3 regions of the Kitasatospora sp. NPDC059646 genome follow, and region 2 is predicted to be linked to each of the others. Evidence: riboswitches for the same ligand, from Rfam matches in the RefSeq annotation. Region 2 holds a riboswitch; each other region holds the start of a gene.
The links. Region 2 has a riboswitch for cyclic di-AMP ahead of ACFV1L_RS33715 (M23 family metallopeptidase). Riboswitches for the same ligand answer to the same signal wherever they lie in the genome.

Region 1 (9,325 bases), on a different contig from region 2:
GCGAAGTGATGAACGACGAGACCCTCCAGCCGCTCACCCGGCAGGTCTCCCGGATCCACGTCATCGAGGAGGCCCGGCACATCAGCTACGCCCGCGAGGAACTCGTCCGCAAGCGGCTCGGGCCGGTGCAGCGGCGGTGGGAGCAGCTGTTCCTCGGCGTCGTCATCTACTACGCCACCACCGCGCTCATCCACCCCCGGCTCTACGCCGCCGTCGGCATCGACCCGAAGGTCGGCAAGGCCGTCGCCCGGGCCAACCCCCACTGGCGCGCCACCAAGACCGAGATGGCCCAGAAGGTGATCGGCGTCCTGGACCGGGCCGGACTGGTCGGCTGGGCCAACCGCTGGCTGCTGCGCGCCGCCGGAGTGATCGCCTGAGCGGCCGGAACACCCCCGGCCGTCGCTGACGGCCCCGCACGCACAGGACACCGGCGCACAGTTGTGACCGTCCGGTGCGGATGTGGCCTTCCGGTGATCGACCTGCGCGGATAGGGTACGACGCATCGAACGATCCGGGGGGATCACCATGCGCCGCGCACCACTCGGCACCGCCGCCGCCGCCCTGCTGCTCGCCACCGTCGCCGGATGCGGCGGCCCGACGCCGTCCGCCGGCGGGGCCACGGCCAGTGCCCCCGGCGGCGACTCCGCCGGGGGCGCACCGTCCGCCGCATCCGGCAGCCCCGGCGCGGCGGACGGCGGCGGCGCGAGTGCGGGCAGCACCACGAGCGCGGGCGCGGCAGCACCGAGCGGAGCGGCGGGCAGCATCACGGTCGCGTTCGCCGGCGACGTCCACTTCGAGGGGAGGACCGCCGCCCGGCTCGCCGCCCCCGCCGCCGAGACCGCGCTCGGACCGATCGCCAAGACCCTGGCCGCCGCCGACCTGGCCGTGCTCAACCTGGAGACCGCGATCACCGGGCGCGGCAAGCCCGAACCCAAGACCTACACCTTCCGCACCAGCACCAAGGCGCTGACCGCGCTCAAGGACGCCGGCGTCGACGTGCTCTCCCAGGCCAACAACCACGCCGTCGACTTCGGTCCCGACGGCCTCACCGACACCCTCGCCGCCAAGGCCGCCTCCCCGATCCCGCTGATCGGCATCGGCAAGGACGCCACCGAGGCCTACGCGCCCCACCTCACGACCGTGCGCGGGGTGAAGGTCGCCGTCCTGGCGGCGAGTCAGGTCGACGACCTCACCAACCAGAAGTGGCGGGCCGGCCAGCACAAGCCGGGCATCGCCTCCGCGTTCGACGAGAAGGCGCTGCTGCGCGCCGTCACCGACGCCAAGGCGCAGGCCCCCGTGGTACTGGTCTACCTGCACTGGGGCGAGGAAGGCGTGGCCTGCCCCACCGCCGCACAGACCGCCCTCGCCAAGAAGCTCGCCACCGCAGGCGCCACCGCCGTGGTCGGCACCCACGCCCACACCATGCTCGGCGCGGGCATGCTCGGAAACACCTACGTGGCGTACGGCTTCGGCAACTTCCTCTGGTACGGCACCTCGAACTACACCGCCTCCGACGAGACCGGCGTCACCACGCTCACCATCACCGGCGAGGGGCGGGTCACCGGCGAAACGTTCACCCCCGCGCACATCGACGGCCGGGGCGTGCCCGTCCCGCAGACCGGCAGTGCCGCGAAGAGCGCCCAACAGCGCCGCGACGGCCTGCGGGGCTGCACCGGGCTGGCCGCCGTCCCCAAGTGACGGCGGCCAGCCCGGCGGGCGTCAGCCCAGGTTCAGCACCTGGCCCGGGTGGATCAGGTCCGGGTTCTCGCCCACCACCTGCTGGTTGTCCTTGTAGAGCTCGGCCCAGCCGCCGTCCAGTTCATGCGTGCGGGCGATCTTCGCGAGCGTGTCGCCCGGGCCGACGGTGTACGGCTGCGGGGCGGTGGTCGCGGCGCTCGGCGCGGCCGCCGGGGTCTCGGCGGACGCGGCCGGGGCGGTCGGTGCGGTGTCGGCCCGGCCCGGGGACGGCGCGGCGGACGTCGGGTCCGTGGCGGGAGCGGTCGGTGACGGAGTGGTGGTGGCGGGGGCGGACGGCGTGGGCGGTTGGGTGTTGCCGTTGTTGCCGTTCCCGTTCCCGTTCGGGTTGCCGTTCTGGTCGCCGGCGGGCGTGGACGGGCTCGGGGTGGCGCTCGGGTCGGTGGACGGCAGCGGGACGACCGGGACGACCGGGACGACCGGGGTCACCGGGGTGACCGGCGCGGTCGGGGTGGCGTGGCCGTCCGGGACGGTGGTGCTCGGCGCGGTGGTACCCGGAGCGGGCGTGGCGGCGGGCGGCTGAGGGTTCGTCAGCTGCACGTAACGCTCGTACAGGCTCTGGTGGCTGGTCCAGAACCAGCCGCCGTTCTTCTGGTACCAGTAGACGTGGTAGACGGGGTCGTAGCCGGGCAGGCCGGAGAAGACCGGGGCGGCGCTCGGCTTGGTGACGGTGCCGTCCGGAGCCGCGTTGGCGGCGGCGACGCCGCGGGCGCCGCGCAGCGAACCCGTCTGGTCCGCCGAGTCGTTGTCGTCCACCACGCCGGGGGCGGTGGCCACGCTGAGGTTCGCCGAGTCGGCGCACCCGGACCAGGGCTGCGGGCCCTCGGTGGCCAGGATGCGTTCGGCGACCGCTATCTGCTGGCTGCGGGTGGCCCCGTTCGGCAGTGCGGCGTACTGGGTGCCGCCGTAGTCGACCCAGCGCTGGGCGTTGATCTGCAGGCCGCCGTACAGGCCGTCGCCCGCGTCGGCGCTCCAGTTGCCGCCGCTCTCGCACTCGGCTACCCGGTCCCACACCGCGCTGGGGGCGGCGTGCGCACTCGTCACCGCGAGCAGGGGCAGTGCGATGCCGACACCGGCGGCGCCGGCCGCGGCGATCGCCCGCTCGGCCGTCTTCTCCGCCTGGCTCTGCCGACGGTGGCGTCCGGAACCCGTGAAGAGCATGCCCGATCCTCTCCGCACGCCTGCGAGGTGAGCTGTCGGGTTCGGGCCGGGAGGGAGGCCCGGCCGCCGCACTCCGGTCGGACCGGCGCGGACGGCTTCACCCCTAGCCGTGGGGAACGGCGTCCTGCGTGGTTCCCCCGCCCCTGCCCGGGTTGTGGTGGTCGACCCGGCGACGCGGCGGACAGGGCTCGGCGAAACCGCGCGCGGGGGCCCGGCGGTGCGGGCCGGACCGAGCCTATTCACTCGAACGGCGCAATCACAAGCGCATCGCGCCCGCGTCACGGTCGAATCACGCCCGCCCGGAGGGCCGTCGGACACGGACCGCCCTTGCGGGAGCGGGGGAGCGCTGCGACCGTGCGTGGGCGACCTGTTGACGATCATTTCGGTGGCGGCGGCGATCCTCGGTGACCCTCGGCGGGGCGGCGGCGGCCCTCGGCGGCGCGGTGGCGGGGTGCGGCGTCCGGCGTTCGGACGGCGGGATGGTCCGGAGGTCGGTCGGCCGGTCGGGAAAATCTGGCCGATCGGTGGGATTGGAGAGGCCGGACGAAGGGAACGCGGGCGGCCCGGAACGGCTCGCCACCGGCTGACGGCACCCCAACCTGCTTGCGGCAGAGCCAAGTTGGCACCAATCGGGGCAAATGTCGGTGTTGCGGATAATTCGCGCGACAGCGGGTTCGGCGGCTCCCTACCATCGCGGTGATCGTTACCCCGACCTGCTGTGGAGGTGCCCATGGCTGGGCTGATTCCCGAAGTGCTCCGAGCGGAGCGCCAGTTCGCCCGGCTGTTCGTAGGCCAGTCGTTGTCCGTCCTGGGCGACAGGGTCTCGTTCGTGGCGCTGCCGTTCGCCGTGCTGTCGATCGGCGGGTCGGCTGCCGACGTCGGTCTGGTGGCCGCGGCGGGCCTGGTGCCGATGCTGCTGTTCACGCTGGCCGGCGGCGTGTGGGCGGACCGAATGCCGAGACAGCGGATCATGCTGGCCTCGGACCTTGTGCGGTGCGCGGTCCAGACCGCCGTGGCGGTGCTGCTGTTCACCGGGACGGCCACGGTCGGCGCGCTGGCGCTGCTGATGGTGGTGTTCGGCGTGGCGGATTCGTTCTTCCTGCCGGCGTCCACGGGGCTCCTTCCGCTGTTGCTGTCCGGGGACCGGCTGCGCGAGGCCAACGCGTTGCGCGGGTTCGTGAGCTCGACGGGGCTGGTGGTCGGTCCGGCGCTGGCCGGTGCGCTGGTCGCCCTGGCCGGGCCCGGCGGCGCCCTGCTGGTGGACGCCGCGAGCTTCGCGGCCAGCGCCCTCGTCCTGGCCAGGCTCGGCCCGGTGGGCGGGCCGGTGCACGCGGAGCGGGCCGAGCGGCTCGGCTTCCTGGCCGAACTCCGGGTCGGATGGCGGCAGGTGTGCGACCGCTCCTGGGTGTGGTCGAGCATGCTCGCGATAGCCGTCTACCACGTGGTGGTGCTGCCCTCGGTGTTCGTGCTCGGCCCGGTCCTGGCCGACCGCGAGTGGGGCGGCGCGGGCGACTGGGCCCTGGTCGTGATCGCCTTCGGTCTCGGCTCGATCGTCGGTGACGTCTGCGCCTACCGCCTGAAGCCGGCCCGGCCGATGGCGGTGGCAGCCGTCGCGATGGCGGTCGCCTCCTGCCAGGCGCTGATCATCGGATCCGGCGCACCCGTCCTGGTGATCGCCCTGCTGGAGGCCTGTACCGGAGTCGGCGTCTCGCTCTTCTTCGTGCTGTGGGAGACCTCGCTGCAGGTGCACATACCCGAGCAGGTGCTGTCCCGCGTCAGCTCCTACGACCACCTGATCGCGGTGGCGCTGATGCCACTCGGCCTGGTGCTCGCCGGTCCGCTCTCGGAAGGGCTCGGCGTACACCGCACGCTGTTCGGCATGACAGCGCTGGCGGTCCCGGCCGCGCTCGTCCTGCTGGCCGTGCCCGCCGTCCGGCGGTTGCCCGCGCAGGCGCAGGAAGAAGCCCTCTCCATTCATCCATAAAAGATTGGAATATGATCGATGCTGCACCGCTCGATCGACGCCCGCGGAGCACCGTCCCGAGCCACCACGTCCGACGCACCATCCGGGAGCCCGCCATGTCCGTCCAGGCCCAGCGTCCCCTGCCGCCCCCGGGGGCCACGCCGAGCGCTGCTCCGCGCACCACTCCGGGCGGCGGGTCCCCGGGCAGGCCGATCCGGCTCGGCCTGCGCGCCAACCTCGCGCAGTTCAGCCTGCTGGTGGCGGTCAACGCGCTGGTCGGCGGCATGCTCGGCCAGGAGCGGACGGTCCTGCCGCTGCTCGCCGAGCGGGTCTTCCACATGTCCGCCTACACCGGCGCGCTGACGTACATCCTGGCGTTCGGGGCGACCAAGGCAGTCACCAACTTCTTCGCCGGGACGCTGTCCGACCGGTACGGACGCAGGCCGGTGCTGATCGCGGGCTGGCTGGTGGCCCTGCCGATACCGGCGATGCTGGCCTGGGGCCCCACCTGGGGCTGGATCGTCGCGGCCAACGTGCTGCTGGGCGTCAACCAGGGCCTCACCTGGTCCACCACAGTGATCATGAAGATCGACCTGGTCGGGCCGGCCCGGCGCGGCCTCGCGATGGGTCTCAACGAGGCGGCGGGATACCTCGCGGTGGCCGTCACCGCGACCGCCACCGGGGCCGTCGCCGCCCACTGGGGCCTGCGTCCGCAGCCGTTCCTGCTCGGCGCGGCGTACGTCGCCCTCGGCCTGGGCCTGGCGGTCGCCGCGGTCCGGGAGACCCGTGAGCACGCCCGGGCCGAAGCCGCCGCCCACCCGTCCCCGCCGGGCACCGGCACCGAGCAGGAGGGCGCGGCCACGGCGGGACCGCACACTCCTGCCGACGACCGGGCCGCACTCGGCACCGCCCGAATAGCCCGTACCACCAGCCTCGGTGACCGGGCGCTGTCCAGCGCCAGCTGGGCCGGCATGGTCAACAACCTCAACGACGCGCTCGCCTGGGGCATCTTCCCGCTGCTGTACGCCGCGCACGGGCTGGAACTCGGCAGGATCGGCATCCTGGCCGCGCTCTACCCGGCGGTCTGGGGCGCGGGGCAGATGCTCACCGGCTGGTGGTCCGACCGGATCGGCCGCAAGCACCTGATCACCGCGGGCATGCTGCTCCAGGCCTTCGCCCTCGCTCTGGTCGCGGTCGGGACGTCCTTCCCGGTGTGGGCCGCCGCCCAGACCCTGCTCGGCGCGGGCACCGCCCTGGTGTACCCGACCCTGCTGGCCGTCATCGGCGACGTCGCCCACCCCGCCTGGCGGGCCCGCGCCGTCGGCGTCTACCGGCTCTGGCGCGACGGCGGCTTCGCGGTCGGCGCACTGATGGCGGGCATCCTCGCCGACGCGTACGGCGTGACCACCGCGATCTGGGCGGTCGCCGCCCTGACCGCCCTGGCGGGCATCACCGTGGCAGTGCGGATGTACGAGACCCACCCGCGCACCTGACCGACCGTCAGCGGCGCACGACGACGCGCACGTCCGAGGAGGCGCCTACAGGAGGCGTCTACAGGAGGCCTCTACAGGAGGTGCCTACAGGAAGAGCGAAGCGATGCCCAGTACCAGGGCGAGGGCGGGCAGCACCGCGAACCAGCCCAGGCCGAGCCGGTAGGGAGTGCTGAGCCCCCGGCGACGAGGCGGGGCGTTGCGGCGGACGCTCAGCAGTACCAGTCCGGCACCCGGAACGAAGGAGAACAGCCACAGGCCGAACAGGAACTTGGCGCCGTCCGCCAGCGTCTGGCGGGCGCCGAGCTCGACGCAGCCGCCCGTCGGGGAGCAGCTGACGTCCAGCACGGTGCCGGCCGCGTACCGGGTCGGGGCGTCCCGCAGCAGCCAGGAGCCGTCCACCGTGTCGGCGGCCCCGCGCTCGCCGTGGCCGTAGCAGTTGTAGGCCTTGGTGCGCCCGCCGCCGTTCGCCAGGCAGGCGTCCACGGTCATGCTCAGCCTCGGGGTGCCGCGCCAGCCGACCTGGTAGCTGAAGTCGGTGGCCGCCTGGCGGACGAGCAGGACACCGAGGAGACCGGCGAGCAGGAGACCGAGCACGCCGAGGGCCATCGCACAGCGGGCCGAGAACCGGGCGTTGCCGGATCTGCGGAGCCCGTCCTTCGGCGCGGCGACCGTCCCGGGGCCCGCGGCGGTGGCCACCGGCGCGACCGTCGTGCGTACCGGGCCGGTGGCAGTGGTGGGTTCGGCGGGGGCAGTCGGGTCGTCGGGGTCGGTCAGGTGGTTCGGGTTCGTGGCGTCCATGGTTGATCCCCCGTCGGTTCGCGCCTCGTCGGCACCATAGCGCCGGGAAGGCCGCTACGGGCAATCTGCGGAGCGGAACTCGGAGCGCAGGGCGGCGAGTTCGGACGTTCGCGCGCCGTGCGCCCGCAGGTGGTCGTCCAGCGTGCCGTGCTGGGAGCGGACGGACAGCAGGGCGCGGCGCAGGTGGACGGCCGCGACCGGGCGGGTGGCGTGGCCGGGGACGGCGGGGTCGGGGGCGGTGAGCCCGAGCGCGGCGTTGGAGCGCAGGAAGTCCGAGAGGATCTCCGGCTCCCCCGCACCGAGCAGCGACTGCAGCAGTGCGACGACCACACCGGTGCGGTCCTTGCCGGAGGCGCAGTGCACCAGGACGGCCCGGTGGTCGGCGCTGAGCAGCGCCCGGATCGCGGCGACGGTCGGGCGTCCGGCGAGCTCGGCCATCAGCGGGTACAGCTCGGCCGGCTCCTCGGGCCAGCGCTGCTCGGCGAAGACCGGGACGTGCAGGTGCCGGATGCCGCTGCCGTCGAGCGCGTCCGGCCGGGCGACGGTCTCCGGTGTGCTGCGCAGGTCGAGGACGGTGCGCACCCCGAGGTCGCGCAGCGTCCGCACGCCGTCGGGCGTCAGCCGGTCGAGCGCGCCGGAGCGGTACAGCACTCCACGGGGGAGCGCGCCGGCTCCGCCCGCGTCCCGGAAGTTGCGCACCCCGGGGACGGCGGGGCCGTCCAGGGCCGTCATCGGTTCGTCCGTCATCACGGCGGTCATCCTAGGCGTGCCCGGTCCAGGGACGGCCCGCCGGGCCACGGGCGGCGTCCGGAATGACGGGGGCGTGGCCGGCGGCACCGGGACTCGGGTCGCCGGGGCCTGCGCCGTGTTGCCGCATGGCTCGCGGAGCCCGTCGGCCAGGCCGTCGTGCTCGCAGGGTCGTGCTCGGAGGGTCGTGCTCGCAAGGTCGTGCTCGAACGGTCGCGCTCGGAGGGGCGTGCTCGCCGGGTCGTCGGCCGGTGCGGCGTCCTGACCTGCCGTCAGGCCGTGGCGGCTCGGGCGGTCGGTCGTCGCCTCGGGGTTGCTGCGGAGCGCGACCGCCGGGTGGACGGGGTCGGTGTCCGGGTGGGCGCGGGCCCGGCAGTGGGTGCCGTGGTCCCGGGCTGACCGGTCGTCGGAGCGGGGAAGGCCCGGGCGCGGCGGGGAAGACCGCAGCCCGGGCCGTGGGCGGGGCGTCCGGACGGGGACGCGCCCTCGGAGGGGAGGAACCGGGTCAGCCGAGGGTGATGCCGGGGTAGAGCGGGTGTCCGGCCAGCAGGTCGACGGCGCGCTCGGCGACCGCGTCGCGGACGGCCCCGTCCAGCACGTACTGCGCCTTGGAGGAGCCCGCGGCGGTGGTCGCGGACAGCACGGTGTGGATCAGGTCCGCGACCTCGTCGAACTCCGCCGTGCCCAGTCCGCGGGTGGTGAGCGCGGGAGTGCCGAGCCGGACGCCGGAGGTGTACCAGGCGCCGTTCGGGTCCTGCGGGACGGCGTTGCGGTTGGTGACGACACCGGAGTCCAGCAGCGCCGCCTCGGCCTGACGGCCGGTCAGACCGTAGGAGGAGACGTCCGCCAGCACCAGGTGGTTGTCCGTGCCGCCGGTCACCAGCCGGGCGCCGCGGCGCAGCAGGCCCTCGGCGAGCGCGTGGGCGTTGTCGACCACCTGACGGGCGTACACCCGGAACTCGGGGCGGCGGGCCTCGGCGAACGCGACGGCCTTCGCCGCCATCACGTGCGACAGCGGGCCGCCGAGGACCAGCGGGCAGCCCCGGTCGACGTGCTCGGCCAGCTCGGAGGTGCACAGCACCATGCCGCCGCGCGGGCCGCGCAACGACTTGTGCGTGGTGGTGGTGACGATCTGGGCGTGCGCCACCGGGTCGAGGTCGCCGGTCAGCACCTTGCCCGCGACCAGGCCGGCGAAGTGCGCCATGTCGACCATCAGGGTCGCGCCGACCTCGTCCGCGATCTCCCGCATCCTGCGGAAGTTCACCAGCCGCGGGTACGCGGAGTACCCGGCGACCAGGATCAGCGGCTTGAACTCGAGGGCGATGCGCCGCACTTCGTCGTAGTCGACCAGGCCGGTCGCCGGGTCCGTCCCGTAGCTGCGCTGGTCGAACATCTTGCCGGAGATGTT
Region 2 (9,325 bases):
GTCACCCCAGGAGTACGGATTGTCGTCTCCACTCCCCTCGGAGCGGAGCATTCGCCTACGCTTCTGCGGGTGAGCAGTCCGCCCGGCGGCAAGGCCTCCCCCAGCCTGCCCGTAGGGGCCGCCGCCATGGCCGCCGATCCGCCGCCGTCCCCCGCCGGCGCTCGACCGTTCCCGGAGCCGAGGGCGCCCCGGTCCGGCGGGCTGCTCCGGGTGCGGCTGCGTCCGGTGGCGGCGGGGCGGATCCCGGGTCAGCGCGGCGGCCGGATGGCGAAGGCCGCGCCGTCGCTGGTGCGCCGGCTGTGGCCGCTGCGGCGGCCGGCGCTGCCGTCGGCGGTGGCCGCGCTGGCGCTGGCCGGGTCGGGGGTGCTGATCCTGCACCTGGTGCAGCGGCAGACCGGGACGACCGGGCTGCTGGTGGGCCTCGGGCTGTCGCTGCTGCCGCTGCCGTTCGTGCTGGGGGCGCTGGCGTGGCTGAACCAGACCGCCCGGGTGCCGATCCGGCACACGCTGTTCTGCCTGGCGTGGGGGGCGTGCGCGGCGACCACGGTGGCGATCATGGCGAACGGCTGGGCGAGCGACTTCCTGATCGCGCACCAGGGGGCGCGCGGGGAGACCTTGGGCGCGGAGTTCGCGACGCCGCTGATCGAGGAGGTGGCGAAGGGCTCGGCGCTGCTGATGCTGCTGCTGCCGTTGCGGCGGCGGCACCGCTGCGAGGAGGGCCGCCCGTGCGGCCGGCTGCGCCGTCTGGTGTGGCACCGGCACCGCGACGGGGAGGGCCCGGTCGCGCACTTCCGGCCCGCGCCGGCGGGGCAGCAGCGGGCCCGGTCGCGGCCGCGCACGCTGGCGGCGGGGGCGGTGCTGGGCGGGGTGACGGCCTGCGGGTTCGCGTTCACCGAGAACGTGCTCTACCTGGGGCGGGCGTTCACCGCGGACCGGCAGGCCCGGCTGGACGCGATCGGCCTGGGCCGGACGCCGAGCCTGCGGGACTTCGACGGGACGGTGCACACCTTCGTGCTGCGGGCGCTGCTGTCGCCGTTCGCGCACCCGCTGTTCACCGCGCTGGCCGGCATCGGCCTCGCCGTCACGCTGACCACCGGCCGCCGCTGGGCGGCCCGGCTGGGCGCCCCGGCGGGCCTGCTGCTGGCGATGGGCCTGCACGGCGTGTGGAACGCGGCCGCCGGGCTGGGCACGGACGGGTTCCTGCTGGTGTACGGGCTGGTGATGGTGCCGTGCTTCGCCGCGCTGGTCTGCTTCGCGGTCTGGGCGCAGACCCGCCGCACCCGGCAGTCGGCCAGACCGGGCTGAGCTGCCCGGATGCGCCGACGGGAATCGGATTTCCTTTTCCCGCGGGCTTCCCGTAGAGTCGTGTTCACCGACGCGGGGTGGAGCAGCTCGGTAGCTCGCTGGGCTCATAACCCAGAGGTCGCAGGTTCAAATCCTGTCCCCGCTACTCAGTAGCACGAAGGCCCGGAGGCAATCGCCTCCGGGCCTTCGTCGTGTCCGCCGACGGTTCGCCGAATAAATCCGTTGCCCGGCCCGGGGGGCGGTGCCTACGCTGGCAGCACACTGAAAGGAGGTGATCCTGAGTTATGAGTTCCTTCAGGATGCGTGAGGTGGCTGCTCGCTAGAGCCGCCCCTGCCTGTGGCAGTGACGGGGCCCCGCGGCCTCGGCCTCCGGCTCAGGCGAATCCCAAGCAGTCACCCGGCCCGTGGGCTCACCGGTACATCCCCGGTGCCTCGACCGCCGTCCCCGCCCTGCGGGGCCCGGCCCGAGGAGCAGCCCACGGGCCGTCTGCATGTCCGGCGCCGGGTGGCCGGTCACGGCCGCTTCGGAGGGAAGCCGTGGCGGCGGGCCAGGGCGACGACGGCGAGGACGGGCAGCAGCAGGGCGAGGGCGAACCGGGCGAGGGCTCCGGGCCCGGCCAGGTCGAGCAGCAGTCCGCCGACGGCGCCGCCGAGTCCCATCGCGGTGTTCCAGGTGGCGACCAGCAGGGTCTGGCCGCGGTCGCCGCCCGCGTCGGCGACGGCGGTCTGGAACAGCGGGGCGACGGCGCCCCAGCCGAGTCCCCAGAGCGCGGCGGCGAGCAGCACCGGCGGCGCGGCGGGTGCGGGCATCAGCAGGAGTCCGACGGCGGCGAGGACGGTGGCCGTGGCGGCGAGCGTGAGGTGCCGCAGCCGCCGGTCGACCAGGGCGCCGGTGACGGCGAGCCCGGCGACCGAGGCGATGCCGAGGACGAGCAGCACCAGGTCGCGGCGGTCGGCCGCCCCGTAGTGGTCGAGCAGGGCGGCGATGTACGTGTAGAGCACGTTGTGGGCGAGGACGAACGCGGCGACGACGAACAGGACCGGGCGGACGCCGGGCAGGCGCAGCGCGCCGGTCAGGGTCTCGGCGCGGTCGGGCCGGCGGCCGGGGGCGTCGGGGACGACGGCGGCGATCCACAGCAGCAGGGCGGTGGCGACCACCGCGACCAGGGCGAAGGTGGGCCGCCAGCCGATCAGCCGACCGGACCAGGTGCCCAGCGGGATGCCGAGGGAGAGGGCGAGCGGGACGCCGATGCCGGTGACGGCGATCGCCCGGCCGTGCAGCTGCGGGGGCGTCAGGCGGCGGGCGTAGCCGACGAGTTCGGCCCAGATCGCGGCGACGGCGACGCCGGCGGCGATCCGGGCGGCCATGGTGAGCGGGTAGGACGGGGAGAGCGCGGTGACGGCGTTGGCCACCAGCAGGACGGCGACGGCGGCGAGCACCAGGCGTTTGCGGGACCAGCGGGCGGTGGCCCGGGCCAGCGGGACGGCGGAGAGTCCGGTGGCGAGGGCGTAGCCGGTCAGCGACTGACCCATGGCGGATTCCCCGACCCGCAGGTCGTGGGCCATTTCGGGGAGCACCCCGGCGGGCAGGGCCTCGGTGACGATGCCGAGGAAGGCGGCGGTGGCGAGGGCCAGCAGCGGGGACCAGCGGAGCGTCGCGGAGCGGTCGGCGGGGGCGCGGAGTTCGGTGTGGACGGTGGCCATGCGGGTATCCTCGAACCCTCACATCGGTGTGAAGGTCAAGTCCTTCCGGCGGGCGGGAGACGCGGATGCGGATCGGCGAACTGGCGGACCGGGCGGGGGCGTCGCCCCGGCTGCTGCGCTACTACGAGGAACAGGGCCTGCTGAAGCCGGGGCGTTCGGCGAACGGCTACCGGGAGTACGACGAGGCGCTGGTGGAGCGGGTCCGGCAGATCCGTTCGCTGCTGGAGTCGGGCCTGTCGACCCGCACCATCCGGGCGGTGCTGCCGTGCCTGGTCGACGGCCAGTACCACGTCCGGGGCGCCACGCCGGAGACGCTGGCCGCGCTGGAGCAGGAGCACCGGCAGCTCACCGACCGGGTGGAGTGCCTGTCCCGCAGCCGGGACGCGGTGGGCGCGTACCTGCGGGCGGTGCGCGAGCTGCGGGACGCTCCCGCGGCGGCGGGCGGCTGCTGACGGGGCGTCAGCGGCGGGGTCCGAGCGCCAGGACGCGGTGGCCCGGGGCGGTGGTCAGCACCCGGCTGGCGATGCGGTGGTGCCGGAGGGCGGCGCGGAGCTCCGGCAGGTGCGGACAGGGGCTGCCGACGTGGTCGTGCAGCGGGAAGACCCGCACTTCGCCGTCGGGGGCGGTGACCCGGGCGAGTTCGCGCAGCGCGCGGAACTGGTCGGCGGGGGTGAACAGCGCCGGGTAGGCGAACAGCAGGTAGGAGCTGAGGGTGAGCGCGAAGCTGCCGTCGGCGAACGGGAGCCGGGGCAGCGCGGCGGCGGCGTAGTGCCCGGGATGGGCGGCGGCATCGGCGGCGAACAGGCCGCGGGCGCGGTCCCAGCTGCGCAGGTACTTGTCGGGGCGGCGGCGGCCGTGCCGGGCGCGGGGGAGGTGGCGGGCGGGGTCGCGGCGGATGGCGCCGGCCATGGTGTCGCGGCCGGCGGCGGCGAGTTCGGCGAGGCGGCGGGGGCCGAGCGCGTAGCCGGGGTCGACGGCGACCACCCGGCAGCCGAGGTCGCGGGCCTCGGCGGCGAACGCGGCGGCGCCGCCGGGGCAGTCCAGCAGCGGGCCGTCCAGGCGGCGCAGTTCGGCGCGGGTGAGGCCGAAGTAGGCGCTGTACTCGTCGAGCGGGCGGGAGGTGATCAGCACGGGCGGGGCGGCGGGGGTCCGCCGACCGCCGGGGCGGGTGCTGCTGGCCTGGCTCATCGTCAGTGGCCTCCGGGCGTTCGGCGGGCCCGGGGTGCGGCCCGGGCCCGGGGTCATCCGACCACGGGCCCGGGGGCGGCGCATGTTCAGCGCCCGGCCAGCAGGGCGCGGGCGGCGAGGCGGTTGGCACTGGTGAGGCCGTGGATCAGCAGCGGGGTGAGCAGCACGAAGGCGAAGCCGAGCAGGCTGACGCCGCCGATCTGGAACGGCGAGTTCAGCTCGTAGACGTGGTGGACGCCGTGCGAGTCCGTCCAGTCGGCGATCCGGTAGCCGTCCCAGTCGGTCCAGCGGCGGAACACCCACTGGTAGACGGGGAACAGGACCAGGACCCAGCCGACGGTGAAGAAGACGGTGGAGAGCACGAAGCTGAGGATCGCCCAGGGGAACATGACGAACTGGTACAGCGCGCCCTTCCAGCCGACCGGGTCGGTGAGGCGGGCGGTGATCGCGCCCCAGACGCCCTCCCGACGGGCCGTCACCTCGCGCGGCTCGGGCAGGTCGAGGTCGAGCAGGGTGCGGATCCGGTGGCGTTCGGCGAGGCCGAAGCCGCGGCCGGTGACGGTCAGCAGGGCGAGCACGGGCAGTCCGAGCGCGGTCGGGAAGAGGCCGAGGCCGACGCTGAACAGGCTGGTGACGAGGGCGAAGCCGAGCAGGCCGATCGGGAGGCCGCTGAGCGCGAAGCCGAACTCGCGGAAGGTGTACCGGGAGAACGGGGCGCGCCAGAACCCGGGCCGGGCGGAGGGGTCGGCGGTGGCGGCACGGTACGCAGCGGTGGACATCCGCGGTCCTTCGGGTGGGCGGTGGTGCCGCCGGTCGGCGGCGTCGGGCACCCTTCCACGGTGCCGGACCGCGCCGGCCGCCGGAATGATGCCTGCTGCCCGATCGGGGGTGGGGTTAACCCCCGGACCGCCACTCGGGGGCGAGCAGGGAGTACTGGAGGGCGTCGTGCCAGGCGCCGCCCCAGTGGGACTCGGCGCGGATCCGGCCCTCGTACCGGAAGCCGGCCCGGGTCAGCACCCGGGCCGCGGCCGGGTTGGCGGGGTCGGTGCGGGCGTACAGCCGGTGCAGGCCGAGGGTGTCGAAGCCGAGGGCGCACAGCAGCGAGGTGACCTCGCCGGCGTGGCCGCGGCCCCAGGTGTCGCGGCGCAGCACGCAGCCGAGCTGGGCGGCGTGCTCGCCCTCGCGGGTGAGGGCGGCCTGGCCGATCGGCCGGCCGTCGGCGTCGTCGACGGCCAGCCGGTAGTGCACGCGGGGTTCGTGGTCGAGCTCGTCGAGGTAGAGCTCGATCTGGTCGGCGCACTCCTCGAAGTCGGCGGCGTCGAACGGGAGATGGCGGACCGTCTCGGGGTCGCCGTGGACGGCGTGCAGGGCGGCGACGTCCTCCGGGGTGTGGCCGTACTCCCGCAGGGTGAGCCGGGGGCCGGTCAGCCGGACGGTCTCCATGAGGGTCGACCCTACCGGGCGGCCCCGGACGGACCGGCTAACGTACCGGGGTGGACGACGAAGACCTGCACCTGCTGCCCCGTACCCGAGCCGCCGACCTGCTGGAGTGGGCTGCCGAGGAGGGCCTGGAGGCGGTGCCCGAGCCGGCGGTGCGGACCGTCCTGACGCTGTTGGAGCTGGGCGGCGCCCGGCTGCACGACGGCTTCCCGGAGCTGTCCTCGCCGGTGCTGGAGCACCTGCTGTACGAGCAGCTGCACCTGTACGTCCAGCCGGACGGCGACGCCGGGGCGTACCCGGCGGCGGTGCGGCTGCTGATCGAGCGTCAGCGGGCGGCGCGGCGGCTGAACGCCAAGCGGCTGGAGAAGCTGCGCGAGGAGGCGGACTGGCAGGGCGAGGTGCTGGCCTCGCTGCTGCGCCGGGCCGACCTGGTGACCTGGCCGCGGCTGTACACGGCGCTGTTGCGCGCGGACGGGGTGCCGACCGGCGAGCCGGAGCAGGTGCGGGCCTGGCTGGAGGCGTTCCGCGAACTGCCGGAGGAGGAACGGTTCGCGGTCTTCGAGCAGGCGCCCGGGCTGGACGGGGACGGCGGCTGGGGGCCGGGCCGGGCGCTGCTGGTCGGGGTGTCCACGGACGGGGCGCGGCGGCTGCTGGAGCAGGGCCTGATGCGCCGCAGCTACCGCAACCTGGCCCAGCTGAACGCCCGGGGCCTGCCGATGCCGGACGAACTGGCCGGGGAGTTCGAGGACTTCGAGGAGGCGGTGGCGCAGGCCGCGATCGACCTGTGCGGCGAGTGGACCGTCCCGGGGCTGTCGCGGCTGCTCCTGGAGGAGTTCCCGGACCTGGCCCCCGAGACGTACTGAGGGTCGCGGGCCGCCGGGCCAGGGTGGAGCCATGGACCTGATGACTCCCGCGGCCGCCGGTCTGCGCCACCCTTTCCGCCGGGCCGCCGCGTACGGCGCCGCGCTCTGGTCGGCCTGGTTCTCGCTGGTGCACCTGTACTGGCTGCTGGGCGGCCGGCTCGGTCTGCCGGGCGGCCTGTCGGTGCTCGGCAGCCCGCCGCTGCTGGTGATCGACGTCGTGGCGGTCCCGCTGTGCGCGGCGGCCGCGGCGCTGGCGCTGGCGCTGGTCCGGCCGTGGGGCGGCGGGCTGTCGCCCCGTCTGCTGCTGACGGCGGCTCGGGGCACGGCGGCGCTGCTGCTCGTGCACGCCGCGCCGTCGGTGCCGGACTGGGCGGCGCTGGCGGCCGGGCACCGGACGGTGGCGGGGATGGACGCGACGGACCGCTTCGCGACCGTGCTGTACGAGCCGTTCTTCCTGGCGGGCGGGCTGCTGTTCGCCTGTGCGGCGTTCGGCCGCCGGCTCCTGGCGGAGCGCGGCGGCCGGCGGTGAGCGCGGTGGGGCTGCGGCCTACGGCTGCAGGCCGAGCTGCTGGAGCCAGGGCAGCGGGTCGACCGGGGCGCCGCCGCCGGGGCGGACCTCCAGGTGCAGGTGCGGGCCGGTGACGTTGCCGGTGGCGCCGACCGCGCCGAGCAGCGTGCCGGGGGCGACCGGGCCGGCCGCGGTGGCGATCCGGGACAGGTGGCAGTACCAGAGTTCGGTGCCGTCGGGCAGGGTCTGGATGACCCGGTAGCCGTAGGGGCCGGACCAGCCCGCCGAGGTGACGGTGCCTCCGGCGACGGCGACGACGGGGGTGCCGGTGCGGGCGGCGAAGTCCAGGCCGGTGTGCAGGTGCGCCCAGTGCGCGCCGGACTGCGCGAAGTGCGCGGTCAGCTGGTAGCCGGCCACCGGGAGGGTGTGGGCGGCGCGTTCGGCCTCGGCCTGCTGGGCGGCCCGCTTGGCCTCGGCCTCCTGCGCGGCGGCCAGCCGGGCGGATTCGTCGGCGGCGGTGCGCTGGCCGTCGGCCTGCTGCTGGATGCGGGCGGCGAGGGCGAGCCCGGGGTCGGCGGCGAGCAGCCCGTCGGAGGCCTCGTCGGCGGCGGTGACGGGTGCCGGGGCGGCGGCCTGGGCGGGGGCGGCGGCGAGGGCGGTGGCGCCGAGCGCGGCGGTCATCGCGGTGACGCCCAGCAGGGGCGCGCCGGTGCGGGACTGCCGGGGCAGCCGGTGCCGGGCGGCTTCCGGCTCGACCGGCGGGTCGAGCAGCTGGGTGCCGAAAGCATCGGTGTAGGTCGACGCCACTGGGGCGTGCTCCTTCCTTCCCTGTCGCCGACCGGGTTAGCTGACGGGTTCGGAGGTGGAAGGTCTCCTACGGTCGGGCCCAGGGCCGTCCCGATTCACCCCGGTGGAACGTGGTTCCCCGGCTCCTGGGACTCCCCGAGGGGCGTGCCCAAGTGGATTAGGCGTGGCGCACGGTGCCGCATGGTTACGGCGTTGCCGACCGCGCTGCGTTATCAAACGTTAATCCTATGGACCCCATGATTCCAAGCTCCTCCCGGGAGACAGCCAAACTTTCCTGACGACCTATGGGCGATTTGTGACGATTCACCAGGTGGACCCGGGTGGAGCATGACGGATGGTGACAGCGCGGTTGAGTATTCGTACTCACGACCCGCCCGCGGCCCGGCGCGACCCTGGTGCCATGACCGCACCCGTGCCGCACCGGACCACCTCCGCCTACTTCCTGCAGGCCGTCGCCTCGTTCGCGCTGGCCGCCGTCTCGCTCGCCCTGGGGATCGCCAACCTGCCGGTGAGCGCCTGGGTCCGCGCCTTCCTCGCCATCGGACTGCTGTACGTGATCACCTCCGCGTTCACGCTGGCCAAGGTGATCCGGGACCGCCAGGAGGAGGGCGCGATCACCAGCCGGGTCGACCAGGCCCGGCTGGAGAAGCTGCTGGCCGAGCACGACCCGTTCAAGGTGGATGGCGTCTGACGCCGCGTCGGGCCGCGCCGGCCGCGCCGGGTTGACGGCTAAAGCTATTAGCCTTAGCTTTATGGCTATCGGCAGTCGGCCGGGCCTCCAGCGCCCGGCGCACCGCAACGCCCGCCCAGGAGGCCCGCGATGAACAGCACCCTCGGCACCACCCGCTACCTCGACGTCACCGGCGGCCGGATCGCCTACGACGACACGCCCGGAGCCGGCGTCCCGGTGGTCCTGCTGCCCGGCATGCTCGACAAGCGCGCCGTCTACCGGCACCTCGCGCCGCTGCTGAGCGCCGCCGGGCACCGGGTGATCACCATGGACCTGCGCGGGCTGGGCGAGTCCTCCACCGGCTTCACCGACTACAGCCCGGCCGCGATCGCCGACGACCTGGTCGCCCTGCTGGCCCACCTCGACCTGCACGGCGCCGTCCTGGTCGGCAACTCCTACACCGGGGCCACCGTGGTCCGCGCGGCCGGGCTCGCCCCGGAGCGCACCGGCGGCATCGTGCTGATCGACGCCTTCATCGAGAACCTCCCGCTGAACGCCTTCCAGAAGGCGGTGTTCGCGGCGGCCGGCCCGCTGGTGGCCCGCTTCCCGGGCCTGTGGGGCGCGATGCAGAAGTTCTACTACCCGACCGAACGGCCCGCCGACTTCGACGCCTACCGGGCCGGCCTCGCCGACATGCTGCGCGAGCCCGCCCGCCGGGCCGCAGTGCGCGGCTACCTCGCGGGCGACTCCGCGCCGGTCGGCTGGTGCGCGGCCGTCGACACCCCGGCCCTGGTGCTGATGGGCTCCAAGGACCCCGACTTCCCGAACCCCGAGCTGATC
Region 3 (9,325 bases), on a different contig from region 2:
CGACTGCGGCTCAGGGTGACCTGCTCGCCGTCGAGTTGGTGCTTGAGGGTGGCCACCGCGTAGTCGGAGTGCCCGGCGGCGTCGATCAGCAGCCCGTCGAAGACGGTGCCCTTGTCGCGGCCGAGCGCGTGCACGGCGATGCCGCCGGCCGCGTTGCCGTACAGCACCGAGGCGGTGTAGTCGAAGTCGTTGAGGTAGGCGCCGTGCTCGATGCCCCAGCCGCCGTTGTGGTAGGCGACGAAGCCGGTGACGGTGTGGTGGTGTTCGGCGTTCAGCCAGACGAAGACGCCGTTCTCCAGGTTGTTGTGCGCCAGGCAGTTCTCGAACGTCCACACCCCTTCGGCGGTCTCCGGCCACTCGTACCCGGACGCGCCGGTGGCGCCCTGCACGCCGACGGCCACGCAGTCCCGCGCGGTCGATCCGGTGCCGGCGCCCAGGCTGAAGCCGGTGAGCCGGTAGCCGCGCGGGTTGGGTTCGAAGACGGTGCGGGAGGCGACGCAGCCCAGGTAGCCGATGTCGTCGGAGGGGCCCTGCGGGGTGCGGGTGTCGAGAGGGCCGTCCCACCAGTACGCGTCCTCCCAGGTGTTGTGGGAGATGCAGCCGCGGAAGGTGATGCCGTGGCTGTGGTGCGGCACGAACGCGTGGCTGCCGCTGTCGCGGACCACCACGCCCTCGACCACGGTGCCGCGCGAGGTGTCGAGCAGCATGTGGAAGTGCAGCCCGTACCGGCCGAGCACCGGTTCGGTGACGGGCTGCCCGTTCCAGGTGTCCTTGCCGGTGGTGCGCGGGCCGAGCCGGCGCAGCGCCGCGTGCCGGACGTCGGCGGGGCGGCTGGACGTCAGGTGGACGTGGGCGCGGCCCTGTTCGGTGCCTTCGACCCGGACGTTGCGGGTCAGGTTGAGCACTTCGGCGCCGAAGGTCGCGCCGCCGCCGACGCCGACCCGCGGGTGGGCGTGCTGGAGCGGTGCGGTCAGCGCGACGTCGCGGCCGTCGATCCGTTGGACCGTCACCAGGTCGTAGGAGGTGGAGAAGGACTCGGCGTCGGGCGGGGCGGTCGGGGTGACGGCGAGTTCGTCGCCCGGCTGCCAGCCTTCGGGGGCGGCGGCGAGTCGCAGCACGGTGTCGCCGGGCTTCAGGTCGGCGGCGGCGCGCACCCAGGCGGTGCGGGGCGCGCCGTCCAGCCGGAGGTAGCCGTGTCCGGTGACCCACAGGCCGGTGTCGGTGTCGACGACGGTCGTGCCGCCGCCCCGGAAGCGGCGTTCGTCGATGTCGGGGAAGCGCAGGGTGTGGGTGTGCGCCTGGTCGGGCGCGAGTGCGAGGGTGCCGCGGACTTCGACGTTGCCGCCGCTCTCCAGGGTCAGCGAGCTGTCCTTGGCGAAGACCAGCGAGCCGCCGGTGTCGATCAGCAGCGAGCCGACCCGGGCGTCGGTGTCGAGCACCACCCGGTCGGTGATCCGCACGGCGCTGCCCGGACCGGGGACCTTGCCGCCCCAGCCCTTGGCGTCCGACCACGTGCGCCCGCTCTCGTCGACCGGCGGCGGGGGCGGGGTCGGCTGCGGGCCGGAGGCGGCGGGAACGGCGCGGGGGTGCTGATGGCCCGTCGCCCCTGCGCCGGGCGGCGGCGGGGCGGCCTCCTCCGCCGCCCCGGCCAGCGACTGGCGCAGCACCATTCCCCCGCCGACCGCCGTCACGGTGCCGACCGCCAGCCAGGTCAGCATCCGCCGCCGTCCGATCGGCGGCCGCCGGTGGCGCCCGTTCTCCCAGTGCTCCACGATGGCCGCCTCCCGAACGCGTGCAGGGACTCCGAATCGTCGGGGGCAGCATAGGCGGCGGGCCGGACGGAAATGCGCGACTTCCGCGCGGGTTAAGCATTATGACGTACCGTCAGGCCGGTGCCGGAATTCCGCGGCCGTGCGGGCGGGCCGGGCAACCGCCGGAACGGAGCGGGACATTCACCCGCAAAACGTCCCCGCTGCCCGTGATCAAAACGCCCAGCGGGGTGAATACTCCCGCACGCCGCTGCATAACACCCCAAATCGGACTCAAGATCGTCGAATTCCTGACGTGCGCCCAGTTCTCGCCATTCACAGCGGAGTTCGTCCGGAATTCCTTGATCGCGTTTTTCGGGCCCGGTGATGCCCGTCACAGGCATTTGCGAATCATCCTTAAATCCGCTTAATCTCCTGCCCACGTTCGTGGACACACGGACCCAGCTCACCCGGAACGCCGAGTCCTGCCGCCGGGTGGGCCGGCTGATGCGAGACGCACCGCGGCAGGGGCGGGGGAACCAGGTAAGTCGCCCTGGGCGGGTCCACGGACCGGTCCGGGGCTTGGGGTGAAGCCGTGCGCGCCGACAGGTGTGCGCGGCCGGGCGACTCCGGCCCGAATCCGACAGCTCACCTCGCAGGCGTGGGAGAGGAACGCATCTTCATGCTGCCCATCAGCGCCAAGCGCGCCCGCCGTCTGATCGCGACCACCGGTGTCGTGGGCATCGGCCTCTCGATCCCCTGCCTGACGGCCGGCACCGCCTCCGCCGCCTCGGTGGCCACCTGGGACAAGGTCGCCCAGTGCGAGTCCAGCGGCAACTGGTCGATCAACACCGGCAACGGCTTCTACGGCGGTCTGCAGTTCACCGCCTCCACCTGGGCCGAGTTCGGCGGCACCGCGTACGCCGCGCGCGCCGACCTGGCCACCAAGGACCAGCAGATCGCCGTCGCCGAGAAGGTGCTGGCCTCGCAGGGCCCCGGCGCCTGGCCGGTGTGCTCGATCCAGGCCGGTCTGACCAAGGGCGGCGCCGCCCCGCAGGTCGACACCTCCGCGAACACCGCCGCGCCGGCCGCCCCCGCCGCCAAGCCGGCCCAGGACACCGCCCAGCAGCAGACCCAGGCGCCGGCCCCGAAGCCGCGCCGGCAGGACCAGGGCCAGACCCGCCGCCAGGCCGAGCAGGGCGCCCCCGCGGCCGACCGGGCCGCCGGCAGCTACACCGTGGTGGCGGGCGACTGGCTGTCCACCATCGCGCAGCGCCAGCACGTCGAGGGCGGCTGGCAGAAGCTGTACGAGCTGAACCGCGACGTGCTGACCGAGGGCCCGGACGTGATCTACCCGGGTCAGCAGCTCGCGCTCGGCAACGTCTCGGTCGCCGAGGCCCCGGCCCGGCAGTCCGCCCCGGCCGCCAAGTCCTCGTCCAACGGCTCGAACTGGAAGGGCGACCGCTCCGGCGGCCAGTCCTCCGGCACCGCCAAGAGCACCGCCAAGAGCACCGCCGCGGCCCAGCCGAGCACCACCGCCAAGAGCACCGCGACCACCGCCACCGCCACCAAGGCGACCGGTTCGAAGGCCGCCGCGATCGACTTCGCGCTGTCGAAGGTCGGCCAGGCGTACATCTACGGCGGCACCGGCAACGGCGGCTGGGACTGCTCGGGTCTCACCCAGGCGGCGTTCCGCCAGGCCGGCATCAGCCTGCCGCGCGTCGCGGCCGACCAGGCCGACTACGCGACCCGCGTCTCGCTGGACAGCCTGCAGCCGGGCGACCTGCTGTTCTGGTCGAACAACGGCGCCAACTCGGGCGTCTACCACGTCGCGCTGTACGTCGGCGACGGCAAGTACGTCGAGGCCGCCAACCCGAGCGCGGGCGTGCGCACCATGACCATCGCCAACTGGGCGCCGGACTTCGCCGGTCGCGTCTGATCCCGCCCCTCGCGAGGTGACGGACGCCGGTCCGTGAGCGCCGCTGCCCCGGAGACCCTGGTCGGCTCCGGGGCAGCGGCCTATCCTCGGCCGGAAGCACTTCATCGGGACCGGGGAGCGTGGCGATGGCGAAGCTGACGATCACTCTGGAGGCGGACCTCGCGCTGGAGGTGATGATGCGTCTGGGAGTGAGCAGCCCGCAGGACGCGGTGGAGCTGCTGGTGCGGGACTTCCTGGCCACCGGCCGGCGCACCGAGGCGCGGACCGGCGGGAGCCGGGAGGGCGAGCGGTTCGCCGGTCCGGCGCCGGACGCCGAGCAGGGCTGAGTCCGGAGGCTCGACCAACCTCTGTTACTTGCAAGGAACTTACCGTCTAGTAAGTTCGCGGCCGAGTCCCTACCCTGGGCGGACCCCACCCCCCTCCAAGGGAGTTCGCCATGGCACACCCCCTCGCCCGTGCCGCCCGCGCCGAACACCTGCGCGACCGCGCCCCCGTCGAAGTCCTGCGCTCCGGCGGCCGGGTCGTCGAGGCCCGCACCCCCCACCTCGTCCCGCCGCCGGACGCCGGCAGCCTCGCCGACCTGCCGTTCCGCAACGCCCGGGAAGCCCCGGACGCCGAGGTGCTGACCCGACGCCGGCCGGACGGCGGCTGGCAGCACGTGACGGCCCGCCGGTTCGCCGACGAGGTCGCCTCCGCGGCCCGCGGCCTGGTCGCGGCCGGGGTGCGGCCCGGCGGGCGGATCCTGCTGATGTCGCGCACCCGCTACGAGTGGACGCTGCTGGACTTCGCGGCCTGGGCGGCCGGCGCGTCCCTGGTCCCGGTGTACCCGACCTCCTCGATCGAGCAGGCCGAGTGGATCGTCCGGGACTCCGGCGCGGTGCTGGCCGTCGCGGAGGACGCCGCCACCGCCGAGGTGCTGACCGTGGCGATCGCCCGCACCGGCGGCACGGTGCCGCTGTGGCGGCTGGACGAGGACGCCGTCGGCGCCCTCGGTGAGCTCGGACGGGCCGTCCCGGACGCCGAGTTGACGCGGCGCAGGGAGGCGCTCGGCCCGGACAGCGAGGCCACCCTGATCTACACCTCCGGCACCACCGGCCGGCCCAAGGGCTGCCTGCTGACCCACGCCAACTTCCTCACCGAGGCGGCGAACTGCCACGCGATGCTGGAGCCGGTGTTCAGCGCGGCGACCGGCGAGGAGCCGTCCACCCTGCTGTTCCTGCCGCTGGCCCACGTGCTCGGCCGGATGATCCAGGTGACCTGCGTGTACGGCCGGATCCGGATCGGCCACAGCCCGTCCCTGAAGCCCGACGAACTACGGCCCGACCTGGCCGCGTTCGGCGCCACCTTCCTGGTCGGCGTGCCCTACCTGTTCGAGAAGATCCACCAGTTGGGCCGGGCCGAGGCGCAGGCCAAGGGCGCGGCGCGGGTCTTCGACCGGGCCGCCGCGGTCGCGGTGCGCTACGCCCGCGCCGAACTCGCCGCGCTGGCCGGGGAGGGCCCGCACGCGCCGCTGTCGCTGCGGCTGGCGCACGGCCTGTACGACGCCCTGGTGTACCGCCGGGTGCGGCAGGCGATGGGCGGCCGGATCCGCTACGCGATCAGCGGCGGCTCCTCGATCGACCCGGAGCTGCTGCTGTTCTACGCCGGCGCGGGCGTGCTGGTGTACGAGGGCTACGGGCTGACCGAGACCACCGGCCCGTCCACCGTGAACCCGCCGCTGCGGCCCCGCCCGGGCACCGTCGGGCCCCCGGTGCCGGGCAGCGCGGTGCGGGTCGCCGAGGACGGCGAGGTGTTCCTGAGCGGCAGTCAGCTCTTCGACGGCTACTACGAGTCGGGGGCCGGGCGGCCGGTCCGGCAGCAGTGGTTCGCCACCGGCGACCTGGGCCGGCTGGACGAGGACGGCTACCTGACCGTCACCGGCCGCAAGAAGGAGATCCTGGTGACCTCCGGCGGCAAGAACGTCTCCCCCGGCCCGCTGGAGGACCGGCTGCGCGCCCACCCGCTGATCAGCCAGTGCCTGGTGGTCGGCAACGGCCGGCCGTACGTGGGCGCGCTGCTCACCCTCGACCCGGAGGCGGTGGAGCGCTTCCTGCAGGAGCGCCCGCCGGCCCCCGGCGGCGGGGCGGAGACCGGGGCGGCGCCGGAGGTGAGCACCGCCGTCCCGCTGCACCGCACCGTGCTGGCCGCGCTCGCCGAGGCCGTGCGGGCCGTCAACTCGACCGTCTCGCGGGCCGAGTCGATCCGCCGGGTGCGGGTGGTGTCCGGCGACTTCACGGAGGAACGGGGCCTGCTCACCCCGTCGCTGAAGGTCCGCCGGCAGGCCGTCGGCACCGCCTACCGGCGGGACATCGAACAGCTCTACGGCTGAACGCGCCCGCGGCCCCCGCTCCGGGCGGAACGGGGGCCGCGGGTCGGGCACCGGTCGGGTCAGGTGCGCGGACCGGAGCCGGTGGAACCGCGCATCACCAGTTCCGGCTGGAACATGAACTCGGAGCGCTGCGCCGGGTTTCCGCCGACCTCCTCCAGCAGGGCGTCGACGGCGGCCGTGGCCATCGCCTCGACCGGCTGCCGGACCGTGGTCAGCGGCGGTTCGGTGAACGCTATCAGCGGCGAGTCGTCGAACCCGACCACCGAGACGTCCTGCGGCACCGACAGGCCCCGGCGGCGCACCGCGCGGATCGCGCCGAGCGCCATCATGTCCGAGCCGCAGACGATCGCCGTGCAGCCCTTGTCGAGCAGCGCCTGGGCGGCGGCGTGACCGCCCTCCACGCTGAACAGGGTGTGGTGGATCAGGTCGGCGGCCTCCTCCGCGGTGCGCCCGGTGAGCTGCTGGAGCGCGGCGGTGAAGCCCTCGATCTTGCGCAGCACGGGGACGAACCGCTTCTGACCGACCGCCAGCCCGATCTTGTCGTGGCCGAGTTCGACCAGGTGCTGGACGGCCATCCACATCGCGGCCCGGTCGTCCGGGGAGATGAACGGTGCGGCGATCTTCTCGCTGTAGCCGTTGATCAGCACGAACGGGACCTGGCGGCCCGCCAGTTTGGCGTACCGGTCGTGGTCGGCCGTGGTGTCGGCGTGCAGTCCGGAGACGAACACGATGCCGGCCACGCCGCGCTCCACCAGCATCTCCACGAGTTCGTCCTCGGTGGAGCCGCCGGGGGTCTGGGTGCACAGCACCGGCGTGAAGCCGTGCCGGCTGAGCACCTGCTCGATCACCTGGGCGAGCGCGGGGAAGATCGGGTTGCTGAGCTCCGGGGTGATCAGGCCGATCAGCCCGGCGCTGCGCTGGCGCAGCCGGGTGGGCCGCTCGTAGCCGAGCACGTCCAGCGCGGCCAGCACCGTCTGGCGGGTCGTCGCGGAGACGCCCGCCTTGCCGTTGAGTACGCGGCTGACGGTGGCTTCACTGACCCCCGCCTGCGCCGCGATGTCGGATAGTCGCGCCGTAGTCACGATCCCAGAGCCTATTGCAACCACCTCAGACCGCCCACCACGCGGTGCTGTCCGCGGGGAGTTCGACGGTCCCGGACTCCGCCACGGGCGCGGAGGACAGCAGCAGCCGTCCGGGGGCGGGAACGCCGACGGTCTCGCCGGTGGTGTTCACGGTGCACACGAACGAGCCCTCGGCCGCGTCCCGGCGGAACATCAGCACGCCCTCGGGGGCGGCCAGCCACTCGACGTCGGTGCCGGCACCGAGCGCGGGCTGCGCGCGGCGGACGGCCAGCGCGGAGCGGTACAGCTCCAGCGTGGACGTCGGGTCGCCGGTCTGGACCTCCACCGACAGGTCGGCCCAACCGGCGGGCTGCGGCAGCCAGCTGGGGCCGCCGGCCACCGGGCCGAAGCCGTACGGGGCCTCGGTGCCGGACCACGGGATCGGCACCCGGCAGCCGTCGCGGTAGCCGTCCTGGCCGGCCTGCCGGAAGAACGACGGGTCCTGGCGGACCTCGTCGGGCAGGTCGGTGACGTCCGGCAGGCCGAGCTCCTCGCCCTGGTAGATGTACGCCGAGCCGGGCAGTGCGAGCATCAGCAGGGTGGCGGCGCGGGCCCGGCGCAGGCCGAGTTCGCGGTCGCCGGCGGTGCGGATCTGGGTGCCGAGGCCGGGCGGGTTGGCGAACCGGGTGGCGTGCCGGGTGACGTCGTGGTTGGACAGCACCCAGGTGGTGGGGGCGTCGACCGGGCGCATCGAGTCGAGCGACAGGTCGATCACCTCGCGGAGCTTGCCGGCGTCCCAGTCGGTGCCCAGGTACTGGAAGTTGAACGCCTGGTGCAGCTCGTCGGGGCGGACGTAGTTGGCGGTGCGCTGGACGGTCGGGGTCCAGGCCTCGGCGACGCCGATCCGGTCGCCGGGGTACTCGTCGAGGATCTTGCGCCAGCTGCGGTAGATGGCGTGCACGCCGTCCTGGTCGAAGAACGGCATGACGTCGTTGCCGAGCAGCTTCAGCTGGTCGTGGCTGCCGAGGTCGGGCAGGCCGGGAGCCTTGACCAGGCCGTGGGCGACGTCGATCCGGAAGCCGTCGACGCCCATGTCGAGCCAGAACCGCAGGATGGAGCGGAACTCGTCGGCGACCGCGGGGCTGTCCCAGTTGAAGTCGGGCTGCTCCGGGGCGAACAGGTGCAGGTACCACTCGCCGGGGGTGCCGTCGGGGTTGGTGCTGCGGGTCCAGGCCGGGCCGCCGAAGATGGACTCCCAGTCGTTGGGCGGGAGTTCGCCGTTCTCGCCCTTGCCGGGGCGGAAGTGGTAGCGCTCGCGCAGCGGGGAGCCGGGGCCCTCGCGCAGCGCGCGCTGGAACCACTCGTGCTGGTCGGAGGAGTGGTTGGGGACCAGGTCGACGATGATCCGCAGGCCCAGGTCGTGGGCGTCGCGGATCAGCCCGTCGGCGTCCAGCAGGGTGCCGAACATCGGGTCGACGGCGCGGTAGTCGGCGACGTCGTAGCCGGCGTCGGCCTGCGGGGAGGCGTAGAACGGCGACAGCCAGACCGCGTCCACGCCCAGGTCGCGCAGGTAGGGCAGGCGGCTGCGGATGCCGGGCAGGTCGCCCATGCCGTCCCCGTTGCCGTCGGCGAAGCTGCGCGGGTACACCTGGTAGATGACCGCGTCCCGCCACCAGCCGCCTCTGGAGGCCCCGGTGGTCGCAGCAGTCGTCCGAGCGGCGGGAACGGCGGCGGGCCGGGAGGCGTCGGCCAGGTTCTGGGTCATTGGACAGTCATCCCTTGGGTGCTGTGGAAGGTGACGGAGGTTCAGGACTTCGCGGCGCCGGCCGTCAGGCCGGTCACCAGGTGGCGCTGCACCAGGTAGAAGACGACCGCGGCGGGGATGGCGATGAGCACCGAGGTGGCGGCCATCAGCTGCCACTGGTGGTCGTGCTCGCTGACGAACGAGGCCAGGCCGACCGCCAGCGTGTACTTGCTGGACGAGAGCATGAAGGTGGAGGCGTAGGCGACCTCGCCCCACGCGGTGAGGAAGGAGTAGAAGGCGGCGACCGCCAGGCCCGGGCGGGCCAGCGGCAGGATCAGCCGCCAGAAGGTGCCGAACGGGGAGAGCCCGTCGACCCGGCCGGCCTCGTCGATCTCGACCGGAATGGTGTCGAAGTAGCCCTTCAGCAGCCAGGCGCAGTAGGGCACGGTGGTGGCGGAGTAGACC

Region 1: linked by a shared signal. The riboswitch ahead of ACFV1L_RS11905 (transglycosylase family protein) and the one ahead of ACFV1L_RS33715 (M23 family metallopeptidase) in region 2 are both predicted to bind cyclic di-AMP.
Region 3: linked by a shared signal. The riboswitch ahead of ACFV1L_RS08205 (transglycosylase family protein) and the one ahead of ACFV1L_RS33715 (M23 family metallopeptidase) in region 2 are both predicted to bind cyclic di-AMP.

What each region holds. Positions count from the first base shown of each region.
Region 1 is NZ_JBHWDS010000013.1:87,453-96,777, forward strand. Features, by position in the region: gene ACFV1L_RS11895 (diiron oxygenase) at 1-377, shown strand, start outside; gene ACFV1L_RS11900 (CapA family protein) at 526-1,698, shown strand; gene ACFV1L_RS11905 (transglycosylase family protein) at 1,720-2,916, opposite strand; cyclic di-AMP (ydaO/yuaA leader) riboswitch at 2,920-3,086, opposite strand; gene ACFV1L_RS11910 (MFS transporter) at 3,647-4,900, shown strand; gene ACFV1L_RS11915 (MFS transporter) at 4,996-6,372, shown strand; gene ACFV1L_RS11920 (hypothetical protein) at 6,457-7,170, opposite strand; gene ACFV1L_RS11925 (tyrosine-protein phosphatase) at 7,225-7,917, opposite strand; gene ACFV1L_RS11930 (glycine hydroxymethyltransferase) at 8,423-9,325, opposite strand, start outside.
Region 2 is NZ_JBHWDS010000074.1:14,665-23,989, forward strand. Features, by position in the region: gene ACFV1L_RS33670 (PrsW family intramembrane metalloprotease) at 70-1,305, shown strand; tRNA gene ACFV1L_RS33675 (tRNA-Met) at 1,377-1,450, shown strand; gene ACFV1L_RS33680 (MFS transporter) at 1,819-3,009, opposite strand; gene ACFV1L_RS33685 (MerR family transcriptional regulator) at 3,075-3,461, shown strand; gene ACFV1L_RS33690 (class I SAM-dependent methyltransferase) at 3,469-4,197, opposite strand; gene ACFV1L_RS33695 (sensor domain-containing protein) at 4,284-4,976, opposite strand; gene ACFV1L_RS33700 (GNAT family N-acetyltransferase) at 5,092-5,640, opposite strand; gene ACFV1L_RS33705 (hypothetical protein) at 5,691-6,500, shown strand; gene ACFV1L_RS33710 (DUF3995 domain-containing protein) at 6,532-7,029, shown strand; gene ACFV1L_RS33715 (M23 family metallopeptidase) at 7,048-7,815, opposite strand; cyclic di-AMP (ydaO/yuaA leader) riboswitch at 7,826-7,989, opposite strand; gene ACFV1L_RS33720 (YiaA/YiaB family inner membrane protein) at 8,216-8,506, shown strand; gene ACFV1L_RS33725 (alpha/beta fold hydrolase) at 8,636-9,325, shown strand, end outside.
Region 3 is NZ_JBHWDS010000008.1:179,233-188,557, reverse strand. Features, by position in the region: gene ACFV1L_RS08210 (G8 domain-containing protein) at 1-1,772, opposite strand, end outside; cyclic di-AMP (ydaO/yuaA leader) riboswitch at 2,254-2,425, shown strand; gene ACFV1L_RS08205 (transglycosylase family protein) at 2,431-3,687, shown strand; gene ACFV1L_RS08200 (hypothetical protein) at 3,813-4,013, shown strand; gene ACFV1L_RS08195 (AMP-dependent synthetase/ligase) at 4,124-6,055, shown strand; gene ACFV1L_RS08190 (LacI family DNA-binding transcriptional regulator) at 6,115-7,137, opposite strand; gene ACFV1L_RS08185 (glycoside hydrolase family 13 protein) at 7,163-8,881, opposite strand; gene ACFV1L_RS08180 (sugar ABC transporter permease) at 8,923-9,325, opposite strand, start outside.